Regions from separate parts of the Micromonospora sp. CNZ322 genome, predicted to be linked through region 4. Evidence: riboswitches for the same ligand, from Rfam matches in the RefSeq annotation. Region 4 holds a riboswitch; each other region holds the start of a gene.

Evidence for each region. Region 4 has a riboswitch for S-adenosylmethionine ahead of FB453_RS32750 (hypothetical protein). Riboswitches for the same ligand answer to the same signal wherever they lie in the genome.
Region 1: another riboswitch for S-adenosylmethionine. It lies ahead of thrC (threonine synthase); the one in region 4 lies ahead of FB453_RS32750 (hypothetical protein).
Region 2: another riboswitch for S-adenosylmethionine. It lies ahead of FB453_RS16515 (ABC transporter substrate-binding protein); the one in region 4 lies ahead of FB453_RS32750 (hypothetical protein).
Region 3: another riboswitch for S-adenosylmethionine. It lies ahead of FB453_RS12430 (aminotransferase class V-fold PLP-dependent enzyme); the one in region 4 lies ahead of FB453_RS32750 (hypothetical protein).

What each region holds. Positions count from the first base shown of each region.
Region 1 is NZ_VITD01000004.1:210,419-213,969, reverse strand. It holds gene FB453_RS12355 (GNAT family N-acetyltransferase) at 1-713, opposite strand, end outside; gene thrC (threonine synthase) at 978-2,264, opposite strand; SAM riboswitch class I at 2,275-2,410, opposite strand; gene FB453_RS12345 (DMT family transporter) at 2,479-3,441, opposite strand; gene FB453_RS12340 (ArsR/SmtB family transcription factor) at 3,533-3,551, shown strand, end outside.
Region 2 is NZ_VITD01000006.1:131,336-134,886, reverse strand. It holds gene FB453_RS16520 (amino acid transporter) at 1-766, shown strand, start outside; SAM riboswitch class IV at 853-964, shown strand; gene FB453_RS16515 (ABC transporter substrate-binding protein) at 1,238-2,143, shown strand; gene FB453_RS16510 (amino acid ABC transporter permease) at 2,183-2,956, shown strand; gene FB453_RS16505 (amino acid ABC transporter ATP-binding protein) at 2,953-3,551, shown strand, end outside.
Region 3 is NZ_VITD01000004.1:230,700-234,250, reverse strand. It holds gene FB453_RS12440 (GroES family chaperonin) at 1-71, shown strand, start outside; gene FB453_RS34190 (hypothetical protein) at 165-332, shown strand; gene FB453_RS12435 (PrsW family intramembrane metalloprotease) at 416-1,906, opposite strand; SAM riboswitch class IV at 1,930-2,050, shown strand; gene FB453_RS12430 (aminotransferase class V-fold PLP-dependent enzyme) at 2,097-3,356, shown strand; gene FB453_RS12425 (FUSC family protein) at 3,380-3,551, opposite strand, start outside.
Region 4 is NZ_VITD01000024.1:2,193-5,743, forward strand. It holds partial or broken gene FB453_RS32735 (tetratricopeptide repeat protein) at 1-690, opposite strand, end outside; gene FB453_RS32740 (DUF6959 family protein) at 1,004-1,273, opposite strand; SAM riboswitch class IV at 1,575-1,695, shown strand; gene FB453_RS32750 (hypothetical protein) at 1,723-2,325, shown strand; gene FB453_RS32755 (hypothetical protein) at 2,501-3,478, shown strand; gene FB453_RS32760 (GIY-YIG nuclease family protein) at 3,438-3,551, opposite strand, start outside.

The sequences.
Region 1 (3,551 bases), on a different contig from region 4:
CGGCGGCCCTTGGCCTCCAGGGCCCGATCGGTGCCGCGGATGCGCTCGGCGTCCACCTGCTCCGGCTCCCACTGCATGTCACCGAGGGGCGCGTCCATCATCAGCCGGCCGTCCAGGTAGGCGATGTCCGTCAGATACTCCTCCGGGGTGGCGCCCTGCCAGCACACCGATCGGTACCCCTCGGCCCGGGGCTGGGCCTCGACGAGTGCCGCGCGGAGCGCGACCCGGTCGATCTCGGCGATCTCCAGCCGGCGACGCACCTCGACCAACGCTGCCTGGGCTCCGGTCGACGCGGCGAACGCAGCGCCCGCCACGCTCCGGGCCGGCCCGTCGGGCAACGCGGAGACGGTCAGCCCGACGACCCGCTTGCGGCCGTGCTCGCGCAGCAGCCGTACGCCGTACTCGTGCAGTGCCCGACCGACGCCCCGGCGCCGCAGCTCCGGACGCACCTTCAGCTCGACGGTGGCGTTGTCGGTGTTGTCGAGCTGCGGCAGGTCCAGTTGCAGGAAGCCGGCCGGGACACCGTCCAGTCGGGCCAGCGCCCAGAGCGTCCGGGTGCCGGGCAACGGCGTGTGGAACAGCGCGTCGAAGCGGCGCCGGCAGAAGGGCGGTAGGTCCGGCAGATCGGCCTCGTTGACCGCCACCCCGATCCGGTACGCCTCGTCGACGGAAGTCCGGTCGGCGCCGTCGAACGACGCGATGGTGATGCTCATGCCGGTGAGCGTGCACCGTACAAAAGCGATCGGGCCAGCGAATTATTCGCTGGCCCGATCGAACGTGGTCGGGAGGGACACTCGCACAACGCCTCCGGCGTTGGGTCGCAAGAACTTCAAAAGTCTTCGGCGAAATGCCCTCCCGCACGGAGCATCTTGCGCCGTCCGGTTCCTGTCGTCAAGTCCGTAGCGGCGGGTTTTCCACACTCACAGCGAAAACCCAGTTACCGACTGATCGACTCGGCCCCGGTCCGAACGAGCCTGTCAGCCGAGGAGGCCGGCGTCACGGGCGGCGCGCAGCGAGGGCTTGATGTGGTGGGTCGGCCCGACCTGGCCGGCCACCGCGTCGATGGTCTTCAGGCCCTCGCCGGTGTTGAACACGACGGTCTCGGCCGTCGGGTCGAGCCGACCGGACTCGACCAGCTTGCGCAGCACGGCCACGGTGACCCCACCCGCGGTTTCGGCGAAGACCCCGGTGGTACGGGCCAGATCGCGAATGCCCGCGCGGATCTCGTCGTCGTCGGCGTACTCCATCCAGCCGCCGGTGCGGCGGACTGCCTCAAGGGCGTAGAGGCCGGCCGCCGGGTCGCCGATGTTGAGCGACTTGGCGATGCCGGTGGGCTTGACCGGGATGATCGTGTCGGTCTCGCCGTGCAGGGCGACGGCGATCGGGTTGCAGCCGGCGGACTGCGCGCCGAAGACCTTCCAGCCGTCGGCGGGCGCCTCGACCAGGCCGATCTCCACCAGCTCGGAGAACGCCTTGTCAATCTTGGTGAGCAGCTCGCCGCTGGCCATCGGGATGACCACCTGCGCCGGAATCCGCCAGCCGAGCTGCTCGGCCACCTCGTAGCCGAGGGTCTTGGAGCCCTCCGCGTAGTACGGCCGGACGTTCACGTTGACGAACGCGGTGTCCTCGAATTCGTCGGTCTCCACCAGCTCGCCGCAGAGCCGGTTGACATCGTCGTACGAGCCGTCGATGGCGACCAGTTCGCCGCCGTAGACGGCGGTGGTGATGACCTTGCCCTGCTCCAGGTCGCTGGGGATGAAGACCACCGAGGGCACCCCGGCGCGGGCGGCGTGGGCGGCCACCGAGTTGGCCAGGTTGCCGGTCGACGCGCAGGCGAACCGGCTGAACCCGAGCGCCTTGGCGGCGGTGAGCGCCACCGAGACGACCCGGTCCTTGAACGAGTGGGTGGGGTTGGCACTGTCGTCCTTGACCCAGAGCGGTGCGGTGATGCCCAGCTCGGCGGCGAGGTGCGGGGCCGCCACCAGTGGGGTCAGCCCCGGGTCGAGGGTGACCCGGCTGGCCGGGTCCTGGCCGGCGGGGAGCAGGGCGGCGTACCGCCAGATGTTGTTCGGGCCGGCCTCGATCTGCTCGCGGGTGACGGTGGCCAGTGCTGCGGTGTCGTAGTCGACTTCCAGCGGGCCGAAACACTCGTAACAGGCGTGCTGGGCGGCGAGCGGGTAGCGGGCCGAACAGGCACGGCAGACCAGGGCGCGGGCGGGGCTGGCAGAGGTGTCGATGCCGGAGGCGACGAGCGTCGACGTCATGTCGAGAGTCCTCTCATCTTTCCCCGCATCGCACGGTGCGGCGGGGACGGAATTGGCACCTGCCCCGCGGATCGCTCAGCGGTGAGCGCGCAGGGTGGTTGCCGGGGCGTCGTCGGGCCGTATCCCTCAGCCCCTCTGGATGAGGTATTCAGTTGTGCCGTCGAGTCTAGGACAACGCTGTCGGTCGTTGCTACCGCAGATCCCAGCTACTGGGTCAGCGGGCGCTCACCGCCACCGGGTCGGTCACCGCGATCGGATCCGTCACCGCGATCGGCCGGGGCAGTGCGGCGGGCCGGGGCCGGGCGGCGAGGTTCGCGGCGATCAGGGCGGCGATCGTGATGGCGGCCCCGACCAGTTCGACGGGCTCCGGGCGGTAGCCGCGGGCGATCTGCACCGCGAAGGTGGTCACCGGGACCAGGTTCATGAACAGCGCGGCATTGGCGGCACCGAGTCGCTGCACGCCGGTGTTCCAGGCCAGGACCGCGATCACGGCACCCACCAGCACTGCGTACGCCAGTTGCGGGGCGACCGCCACGAGGTCGGCGGCGGCCGGCGCGTGCTGCCAGCCGACGGCGTCGGCGCCGATGCTCAGGACGAGCATCGCGGCCGTGCCGGCGAGCGCGGTCAGTGTGGTGAAGCGCAGCGGCGACCACTCGCCGAACCGGCTGGCGCCGTGGGTGTAGATGCCCCAGCCCAGCACCGCGCCGATCATCATGAGCCCGCCGAGGCCGAACTGGCCGAGCCCGGCCAGACTGCCCCGCGTGATCACCAGACCGACGCCGAGGAGCGCCACCAGGGAGAGTGCCAGCAGCAGCGGCTTCGGGCGTACGCCGTCGCGGGCCCAGCGGACCAGCTGGGTGATCACCGGAGTGGTGGCCACGAAGAGGGAGATCTGCTGCGGGGCGGCGTGTTCGAGCGCCAGGTTGGTGAGCAGGTTGAAGCCGGCGAAGCCGACCACTCCGAGCACCACCACCTCCAGCGCCCGGCCACCGTGCCGGAGCGCTCCGGCACCCTCGCGGAGCAGCAGGATGGCGACCAGGACGACGGCGGCCAGCAGGTAGCGCGCGGTGGTCAGGTTGAGCGGGTCGACCCGGTCGAGCGCGCTGGCCAGGATCGGGAACATCACGCCCCAGCCGAGCACGGCGACCAGTGGGTACGCGGTGGCGCGGGATCGCATCGGCAACTCCAATGTTCGAGTATCGTCGAACCAACGACACCGACCATAGGGCGTCGTTCGATAGTTGTCGAACAAGGGTTACACTGGTCACATGGAGCCGCACGAGCCCG
Region 2 (3,551 bases), on a different contig from region 4:
CTTCGAGGCCAGCGTGGACGCGCAGGGCAGCGCGTACGCCACCGGGGTCCTGGTGTTGATCACCTCGGCCGCGACGGCGGTGACGCTCGCGGCGCTCCGGCAGCGTCAGCGCGGTCGCACCATCGCGTTCGGAGTCATCGCGGTGATCTTCGTCTACACCACAGTGGCCAACGTGGTGGAGCGCCCGAGCGGCGTCAAGATCGCGGCATGTTTCATCGGCGGGATCATCCTGGTGTCGGTGCTGTCCCGGCTGATGCGGGCCTACGAGCTGCGGGTCGACCACGTCGAACTGGATCACGTCGCGGCCCGGATGATCGACGAACGCGCCGGACGACGGATCCGCCTCATCGCGCACGAACCCGACCGGCGCGACGAGGCGGAGTACCGCGCCAAGCTGGCGCAGACCATGGCGGACAACGACTTTCCCGACGACGGCGACGTCATCTTCGTCGAGGTCACTGTCACCGACCCCTCCGACTTCGAGACGGAGCTGCTGGTCCGCGGCGGGGTGGTCGACGGCCGCTTCCCGGTGCTCAGCCTGGCCAGCTCGTCGGTGCCCACCGCGCTCGCCGCCCTGTTGCTGGAGATCCGCGACCGCAGCCGTCGGCGCCCCCACATCTACTTCGAGTGGTCCGAGGGCGGTCCGACCCGCAACTTCCTGCGCTACCTGGCGTTCGGACAGGGCGCCATCGCCTCGGTGACCCGGGAGATCCTGCGCCGCCAGGAGCCCAACCCGCACCGCCGGCCGCACGTGCACGCCGGCTGACCTGCGAGCCGACAGTCCGTCGCGCACAGTGAGTGTGGTCATAACGACTGGACGATCCACCCGCTCCTGCTGCTAGCCTCGGCGCAGGTCATGAGTGCCAGCGCGAAGCCCCGGCTCGCTGGCCGGCAACCCTCCTCCGCGGTGGGGTGCCCCGGGTGAAGACCAGGCACCGGCAGCACGTCGGTGCAAGCGTGGCCTGGCACCCAGGTCAGCACAGACCCGGGAGAACCATGCGCATCCTCGGCACCACCCCACCGACCGACGTCGCGGACTCCCGCACCGGTCGACCCTCGCCCGCACTGATCCGGCGACGGCACGTGGACATGATGCGAATGTGCAGCGCCGCCTGTCGTCGCGGCATCGCGCTCTAGCACCACCTTCCCGAGCTCCTTTCCCACCGGTACGCCCATCGGGCGCGCCGTCGGTGGCGCACGTCCGTGCGCGCCGAGACACCACCCTTCGGAGACACCCGTGCGATTCCTTCCTGCCCTGACCCGCGCCGCTGCCCTGGGCGCGGCCACGATCCTGGCCGCCACCGCCCTCACCGCCTGCGGCGACGACAGCTCGTCCGACGCCACCGCCAACCCGTACGGCCTGGCCCAGTCGGGCGTGCTGCGCGCCGGAACGCTGACCGACGCCCCGCCGAACGTGTACCTCAAGGACGGCAAGTTCACCGGCTTCGACAATGACCTGCTGACCGCCGTGGCCGGCAAGCTCGGTCTCACTGTCGAGTTCGTCGGCACCGACTTCTCCGCGCTGCTCAGCCAGGTCAACAACCGCAAGTTCGACGTGGGCAGCTCCTCGATCACCATCACCGAGGCCCGCAGGAAGACCGTCGACTTCGGCAACGGCTACGACTTCGGCTACTTCGGCCTGGACGTCCCGGTCGGCTCGCCGATCACCGGCTTCGACCAGCTCGCCGGCAAACGGGTCGTGGTGGTGCAGGGCACCGTCCAGGACGACTACGCCACCGGCAAGCAGCTCAACCCGGTGCGGGTGCCCGACTACAACGGCGCGATCAACCAGCTCAAGGCGGGCACCGCCGACGCCTGGATCGCCCCGGCGGAGATCGGCGAGAAGTCGGCCACCGACAGCAACGGCAAGATCACCGTGGCGGCCAAGCAGCTCAGCCCGGCACCAACCGCGTACGCCGTGGCCAAGGGGAACGACAAGCTGCGCGAGGCGCTGAACAAGAGCCTCGACGAGGTCATCGCCGATGGCACCTGGAGCCGGTTGCAGGCGCAGTACTACCCGGGCCGGCCGATCCCGGCGGACTTCACGCCGGGCAGCGGCACTGTGAAGGCTCCGTCCGTGTCGACCGCGCCGTCGGCGTCCGCTACGGCCGTGCCGTCGGCGTCCGCGTCGACCGCGTCCTGAGCCGGTGACGAGCGAGCAGGGCGGTAGGAGGAGCGACCGATGGATCCGTTGAGCACCCTGTGGGAGACGTTCTTCGACTGGGACGCGATGCGCGAGGCGCTGCCCGAGATGCTGACCGTCGGGTTGCCCAACACGCTGATCCTGGCGGTCTCCGCCGCCCTGCTCGGCTCGGTGCTGGGCCTGCTGCTGGCCGTCGCCGGGATTTCCCGCAGTCGCTGGCTGCGCTGGCCGGCGCGGGTCTACACCGACGTGTTCCGGGGGCTGCCGGCCGCGGCGACGATCCTGCTGATCGGCGTCGGGCTGGCCCCGCTGGGCATGCAGGTCTGGGGGCCGGATCCCTACCCGTTGGGCATCCTGGCGCTGTCGCTCATCGCCGCCGCGTACATCGGGGAGATCTTCCGCTCGGGCATTCAGTCGGTGGAGGCCGCCCAGTTGGAGGGCGCCCGGGCGCTCGGCTTCTCCTGGGCCGACGCGATGCGGCTGGTGATCATTCCGCAGGGCATCCGGCGGGTGCTGCCGGCCTGGGTGAACCAGCTCATCGCACTGATCAAGGACTCCAGCCTGGTCTACTTCCTCGGCCTGGTGGCCAGCCAGCGGGAGCTGTTCAGGATCGGGCAGGACTACGCGGCCACCACCGGCAACGAGTCGGCGCTGCTGCTGGCGGGGCTCTGCTACCTGGCGTTGACGGTCCCGCTGACGCACGTCGTGAACTGGATCGACCGGCGGCTGCGCAACGGCCGGCCGGCCACCGCGTCGGCCGAAGAGGACGACGACATCGCGTCGTACGCCGCAACGGAAGGGGATCGGCGATGACCACCGCCACGACGACCTCGGTCAGCCTCGACGTACGCGACGTGCACCTCGCCTTCGGACCGAACCGGGTGCTGCGCGGCGTCGACCTCTCGGTGCCGCGAGGCGCGACGGCCTGCGTCATCGGGCCGTCCGGGTCGGGCAAGTCCACACTGCTGCGCACCATCAACCGGCTGATCGAACCGGACCGGGGCGACGTGCTGCTGGACGGGCGCAGCGTGCTGGGCGACGACCCGGACGCGCTACGGCAGCGGGTGGGCATGGTGTTCCAGCAGTTCAACCTCTTTCCGCACATGAGCGTGCTGCGCAACGTCACGCTGGCGCTGCGGCGGCTGCGCAAGCTCGGTGCGGACGAGGCGGAGACCGTCGCCCGGGCCCAGTTGGAGCTGGTGGGGCTGGCCGGCAAGGCGAACTCCCGGCCGGCGCAGCTCTCCGGTGGTCAACAGCAGCGGGTGGCGATCGCCCGCGCGCTGGCGCTGCGGCCCGAGGTGATGCTCTTCGACGAGGCCACCTCGGCGCTCGACCCGGAGTTGGTCAAGGGCGTCCTCGGGGTGATGGCCGACCTGTCCGCCGCCGGCATGACCATGGTGGTGGTGAC
Region 3 (3,551 bases), on a different contig from region 4:
TGCGGGAGCGGGACGTGCACGCCGTGGCCGCCGAGCGGATCGAGAACGACTCGACCGGCCTCTACCTCTGACGCACCTCCCCCGGCCACCAGGCCCCGTCGCGCACCGTTTGCCCAGCCGCACGACGGGAAGCCATCCGGCGACCGTGGCCCTGGGGAGGGACGATGCCGGTATTCGTGAAGAAGCTGTTGACCTGGGGCAGTGTCGCGTTCCTGATCTACTTCATGGCCTTTCGGCCGGACGGCGCCGCGCAGATGTTCCGGGCGATCGGGGCCGCGCTGATCGCGATGTTCCAGGGCCTCGGTGACTTCCTCACCTCGCTGCTGGCCTGAGCCGCACTGCTGGTGGCCTGAGCCGCACTGCTGGTGGCCTGAGCCGCACTGCTGGCCTGCCGTCAGCCGCCAGGCCGTAGCTGTCAGGGGTGTGTCGGCGGCCAGGGAGACGCCGGGCGCAGGCCGGGCCAACCGGGCGGGGCGTACCCCACCGGAACCGGGGCGGGAGCCAGCACCACCGGGATCGGCACCACCGGCTCGTCCGGCGCCTCCACCGCGCGCTGGGTGCCGTCCGGGAAGCGCAGGTGGTAGCGGCTGCCGTCCCAGACCCCCGCCGGAGCCTGCGGGTCCCGACCCACGAAGAACGACCGGTACGCGGTGATAGCGTCCAGCAACTCCCGCTCCTCGCGGGCGGTCCGCTCCTGGTCGGCGGGTTTGCGGTCCAGGCCGCGCAGCGCCCCGTCGCGCAGCAGGGCCAGCCGGGTCGCGGCGGACTGGTAACCCCGCATCGCCCGCACCCCGGCGTCGCCGGCCACCCGCCGCGCCCAACTGCGGGCGGCGTGCCGCCGGCCGAGACCGCTCAGGGCGGCCACCTCGGGCGGGCTGAGCCAGCCGGCGCGAACGTAGTCGGGCAGGACCCGCTCGGTGAGCCGCCCCTCCCAGGCGCGCAGCCACAGGGCCAGCCCCACGGTGCCGAAGAAGACCGGCACCATGAGGCCCAGGAAGCCGTACAGCATGATCATGGCCTCGCCGGTGGCCTGGGTCAGCGTGGGCAGCAGGTTCCACGTGCCGTGCAGCATCATCGCCAGCAGCAGGCCGGCGATCGGGGCGAGCACCCGGATGCGCCGGTCGGCCGTCCGGGAGGCGATACCCAGGCCCACACCGGTCATCGAGGTGAAAAGGGGATGGGCGAACCCGAACAGCAGAATCCGCAGAATGAAGATCGCGATGACCTGCTGGATGCCGGTGGCCGGGCCGTACCGGTCGGCGCCGGACGCGTACCCCAACCCGCCCAGGTAGAGGATGTTCTCCACCATCGCGAAGCCGACCGCGGAGAGCCCGCAGTAGACCAGGCCGTCGGTGATCCCGGACCACTCGCGGCGGCGGAACACCAGCAGCAGGATCGGGCCCAGTGCCTTGGTCAGCTCCTCGATGAACGGCGCCACCAGCACCCCGGTGAGCGCGGACGGCAGGCCCCAGTCGGCGAAGCGGTTGGCCGCGAAGTCGTTGACCGTGAGCGAGGCGGCGGTGGAGACGAACGCCCCCCAGGCGAAGCAGAAGATCAGATACTTCAACGGCTCTGGTTCGTACCGGTCCAGCCAGAGGAAGCAGGCGACCAGCACCGGCACCGGCAGGATGGCGGCGACCACCCCGATCAGCAGGGCCTGCACACCGAGCGACTGGCCGAGCGTGAAGACCATGAAGACCGCGCACGCCGCGATCAACAGCACCACCCCGGCCAGCACCAGGAACCGCCGCCAGCCCAGTCGGCGCAGCGGCATCCGGGGCGTCTCACCCGTGGGCGGGACGGCGGGCGCAGGCGGGGCGGCGGGCGACGGCGGCAATGGTGAACCGGGCGGGGTGTCGGCCATGCGGTCAGCGTAGCCATCCGCCGCCGGCTGGTTCGGGCGCATCGGCAGCCGCTATGCTGCCGGCAGGTCACGAGTGCCAGCGTTCAGCCCCGGCTTGCTGGCCGGCAACCCTCGTCGAGTTCGCGGTGGGGTGCCCCGGGTGATGACCGGGCCCAGCCCGATCGGTGTGCTGGGCAAGCGCGGACCCCGTCCCGATGTCGCACCCGGGGTCCCTGACCCCGGAGGTTCCGGCGTGTCCGTCACTCTCGTCCCCTCGCTGCCCAGCCTGCCCACCGTGCCGTCCGCGCCGCTCGACGTTCTCGGCGTGCCCGGCGAGATCAACCTGGACTACGCGGCCAGTGCGCCGTGCGCCCGGGCCGCCGCCGACGCGGTGGCCGAGCTGCTGCCCTGGTACGCCAGCGTGCATCGCGGAGCGGGAGCGCTGTCGCGGCGCTGCACCCTCGCGTACGAGCAGGCCCGGCAGACGATCGGCGACTTCTTCGGCGTCCGCGCCGACGATCATGTGATCTTCACCCGCAACACCACTGACGCGCTCAACCTGCTGGCGCGGGCCGTGCCAGCCGGCACGACGGTGGTCACCAACGCCTCCGAACACCATGCCAACCTGCTGCCCTGGCCGCGCGGGTCGGTGCGCCTTCCGGTGCCCAGCGACCCCGACGGGGCGGTACGCGATCTCGCCGCCGCCCTCACCGAGCTGCGCCGGGGCAGCAGCCCGGCGCTGCCGGTGCTGGTCGCGGTGACCGGTGCGAGCAACGTGACCGGTGAGCGGTGGCCGGTCGCCGAACTGGCGCGGGTGGCCCACCGGCACGGTGCCCGGATCGTGCTCGACGCCGCGCAGCTCGCCCCGCACGCCCCGGTCGACCTGCTCGCGCTCGACGTCGACTACCTGGCCGTGTCCGGCCACAAGCTGTACGCGCCGTTCGGCACGGGAGTGCTGATCGGTCGGGCCGACTGGCTGGACGCCGCCCCGCCCTACCTTGCCGGCGGTGGCGCCACCAGCCACGTCGGGCCAGCCACCCACGACGTGACCTGGGCGACCGGCCCGGCCCGACACGAGGGCGGCACCCCGAACCTGCTCGGAGCGGTCGCGCTGGCGGCGGTGTGCAAGGCCCTCGACGAGGCGGACCGGGGCGCGCTGGCCGCCCACGAGCAGGCCCTGCTGGACCGGCTACGGACCGGCCTCGCCGCCCTGCCGCACGTCGTCGAGCTGCGCACCTTCGGCCCGGACGCGCCCCGGGTCGGCATCGTCTCGTTCGTGGTGGCCGGATGGGACTCCACCGAGGTGGCCACGCGGCTGGCCGCCGAGCACCACATCGGCGTACGGGACGGGTTGTTCTGCGCCCACCCGCTGGCCCGGCGGCTGCTCGGCGAGGCGGCGGCGCGTACCGGCCGGCGGGACCTGCCGCCCACCGCGCTGCGTGCCAGCATCGGGCTGGGCAGCACGGCCGCTCAGGTGGACCGGCTGCTCGCGGCGCTGGCCGAGCTGGGCTGAGGCCCGCCCGGCGGTCGCCCCGCTCAGCCGACCGGCGGGGCGGTGGGTGGCTTCGGTGTCTCGCCGGGCTCCGCGGGCTCACCGACCGGGCGCTCCTGCTCCCCGAAGGCGGTGCGGATCCACCGGTTCGCCTCCTCCTGCTCGATCCCGGAGGCGACCAGCAGGTCGCTCGCGGTGGTGCGGATCTGGGCGATC
Region 4 (3,551 bases):
GCGACGCCGGGCCTCGACCGCTCGGTCCAGGTCCACGGCCCGGCCACGTACCTCGTAGCGCGCCTCGTATCCGGTGGCCAGGTTCGACGTCACCGCAACGACGTCTTGGCGCGTGCCCGGCGCGGCCACCGCCCGTCGCCACGCCGCGACGGCCTGGTCGAGGTGAGCGACCTGACCGGTCGCCCGGTACCGGGCCATAAGCACCGCGCCGAGGTTGCCGTAGATCGCCAGGGCGGACGGCCCGAGCGCCCGGGTCAGCATGGACGCCTCGCCGAGCACAGCGGCGGCCTGCGTCTGTGCCGCGGCGTCGGTCGCGAAGCCGGGCTGCTCCATGACCTTGAACGCACGCCGGCTCAGCAGGTCGGCAACGTGATCGGCGCAGGAAGCCACGAGCACAACGGGGTCCGAGGTGGGCATCGGCAGGCGTGTCGGGAGAGGGTCTAGCGCCGGCCTCAACGAGCGCGTGAGGGCAGCCACGGACGTGTACTCCCGCTCGGATCCGTGCGGGGTGGCGAGGCACCGCTGCCAGTACAACAGCGCGATCAGGGCCCAGGCCTCGACGTCGTCCGGACGGGCCGCTCGTTCGAGCCGGGCAGCGGCCTCGAGCGCGGCCGAGTCATGGGAGGCATCGCGCGGGGTGTCCCCACCAAAGGCGCGGCGCAGCCGTGCAACCAAGGCGTCCCGATCCACGTGTCTCCTTGCGGCGAGGCAGCTGAGACGAGTACGACAGTAACGGATGGAATCCAGGCAGGCACGTTCTGCGAAGGGCGCTCGGTGTGGATGCAGGATCGGTGCGGCCGCGCCGAGAGGTTCTGGAAGCGGGAGCAACTTGGGCGTGCCCGTACGGCGACGGTTCGAGCTTCTATCTTTAGCGAGCCTCGGCATAAGGACCGGTAAGGCTAAGGGACGTCTCGTATCTCGGGGATGGTGAGATGTCCGTCGCTGCTGCGGTGGTCCGACCGACGGTGGTCTTCGAGGTCAGCTTCCGCCGGTGGCCGCCGTATCAGTACGGCCGCTGGATACCTCGCTCCGAGAGCGTCGCTTCGTAGAAGCCGAGGAAGCGCTCTGCCTCTCCTACTGCGTCGTCCAGCTCGTCGAGAGCTGTGCGGTCGCCGGGGTCCTGGCGCAGTAGGCGCGCCGCGTCCGCGAGCTGCACCAGCAGGGCAGCGAACGTATCGCCCTGCAGGTGGATGCCGGGGAATGCCCTACCCGAAAGCTGCACGACGGCACAGTTGGTACCACGGGACAATACCTGCGCTTGGTCCTGGCTCATCCGAGCAGGATTCCAGCACCACTCGAAGATCGTCCAAGGGAAATTCCCTAACCCCGGTGACTGTCTGGTGAAGACGGTCGGTCAGGCTGCCTGGGTGCAGGTGATCACCGCAGCCCGCCCGGCGTGGATTCTCCCGTTCACCGGGCTGCAGCCCGCCCAATTCCGCCAGCTGGTCCGCTTGGTCGCCGAGCGTGGCGGTGACGCGATCAGTGACGGGCGGCCGGGCCGGCAATGGGCTCTGGTCTCCTCCGCGTGTTGGCCGGGGTTGCTCCCGGCCTCGATGATCTCTATGCTTCCTGGGCGTCAAGAGTGGTCAGCGTCAAGCCTCCCGGCTTGCTGACCCGGCAACCGCGCCACCCGCGCACGGTGCCTCCGGGGGAAGACCAGGCCGACCGCAAGCTGCGGTACGGCAAGAGCGGGTGCCTCGGGCACCGGAGAGCGAGTTCACCGTGCCGTTCGACGAACCGAACCTTGCCGCTTTCGCGGTCTGCCTGACCTGCGGGCACCTCCGCGACGGTGCCCCGCGCGAACAGCGGTGCCGCTGCCAGCCGCGTACACCGGAGTGGGAGCAGCAGTGGCAGGGCCAGGACATCCCCAGTGACCTCGCCCTGTGCCTGTTGTGCGTCCGAGACACGGTGACCACCCGAACCCGGTGGTCGTGGCTGGCCTGCGAAACCTGCCGACACGTCTCGCAGGTCGTCGGCGAACGGTACGGCCACCGCGCCGCACTGCCGCTGGGCCGGCACTCGATCATGAACGGCGACGTGGTCCAACCGCAGACGGCCACGACCACCGTGGTCGCCGCCTCGCTGGTGGCTTCCGCGCGGCGTGGTAACGAGCTGCGCGAGTGGCAGCAGGTGGAGTTCGACCGGCTCGCCGAGCCACTACGCGTGATTGCTTCGAGCGTGCCGCTGGTCGAGTGGCAGCGACGGTGGCCGCCCTCGCTCGGAGCAAGCGTCGACGCTTTCGACCGCTACGGCGTCATGCCCGTACCCCACGACCTCAGCAGCCTCCGGCGGGCGCAGAACGAATTCTTGGCCACCGCTCGTTGATCGCCAGTCCAGCCGGCTGCTGTTGGTGGTAACCGATCTCGCCAACAGCAGCCGTGCTGGTCATCGCCCATCGACGGTCCGGTGATGACGGGCAGCTCGAATACCGCGCGGTTCGATAGCATCCGGCCATGATGGACAGTGGCGGGCAGCGACGTCGGTGCCCGGTGGTCGAAGCATGACCATCATCAGTGGTTGGCCGGCGCTGACCGTGGCATTGAGCAACAGAGCCTCGCCAGTGAGGTTGTTCATTCAGGAGCGGTTCGGCCGCTGGCAGGACCTGCAGGCACGGTATCGGGAATCCGTGGGTTCCCTTGTCGTGTCTGGGAGTCAGGCGAACCCTGGCACCATCGGCTCAGCCTTCGACTGGATGGTGCGCTTCATGGTGCATTCCAGTCCGGATCTGCGCTTGGCACTGCTCGGCGCGCGCACTCCCCCATTACGGCACGCGGTCCACGAACTGGCGCGCATGCTGAATTACTCCGAAAGCGGCGGCTGCGTGGGGGCCTTCCGGTTCACCGGGCCGGCCGCAGGCAGCGAAGCCAACCATCAACTCGTTGCCCGGGCGTGCTGGGCGCTGGCGCTCCTTACCGACCTGTACCGGGTCGGTCCGACACCGGGATCCCCGTTGATGGCCCTGGTCCCAAGGTCCATCACCGCCGAGAAGCTACTCGAGCTCGCCCCACCCGCGGCCCTCGACGAGCTCCAGGCTCTGCGCGCCTTCGCCGAGCGAAGCCTCGTGCCGTCCCTATCGGCACGGCGTGGCGCGTGGGCCCTCGGGCCGACCTTCGCCGGATCATCGCTGATGAACGCCGACGCCGACCTGATCGCCGCCGGTCTGCTGCTCGAACTCAAAACGGGCCTCGGCAGCAAGCGACGCGACGGGACGCGACGCTCATCATTGGAAGCGCCGACCATCATGCAGCTGCTCGGCTACGTACTGCTGGACTTCCCTGACGAGTTCGCCATCGGAGCCGTCGGCGTCTACAACGCCCGCTACGCACACCTGACGACGTGGCGTTTACCGGAACTCCTGGCCGAGCTGGCAGGCCGGCCCGTTGACCTTAAGGAGGAGCGTGTCGCCTTCCATGAGCTGCTCGCCGCGGGCGATCACGTCAGTCCTCGCTTCGGAGACCATCGATGTGACCCTGGATGAGGACGAACGCGTCGCGGAAGTCGAGGTCGAAGAACTCGCGGTCCTTGCGCACCCGGTAGGGCGCCAATCGATC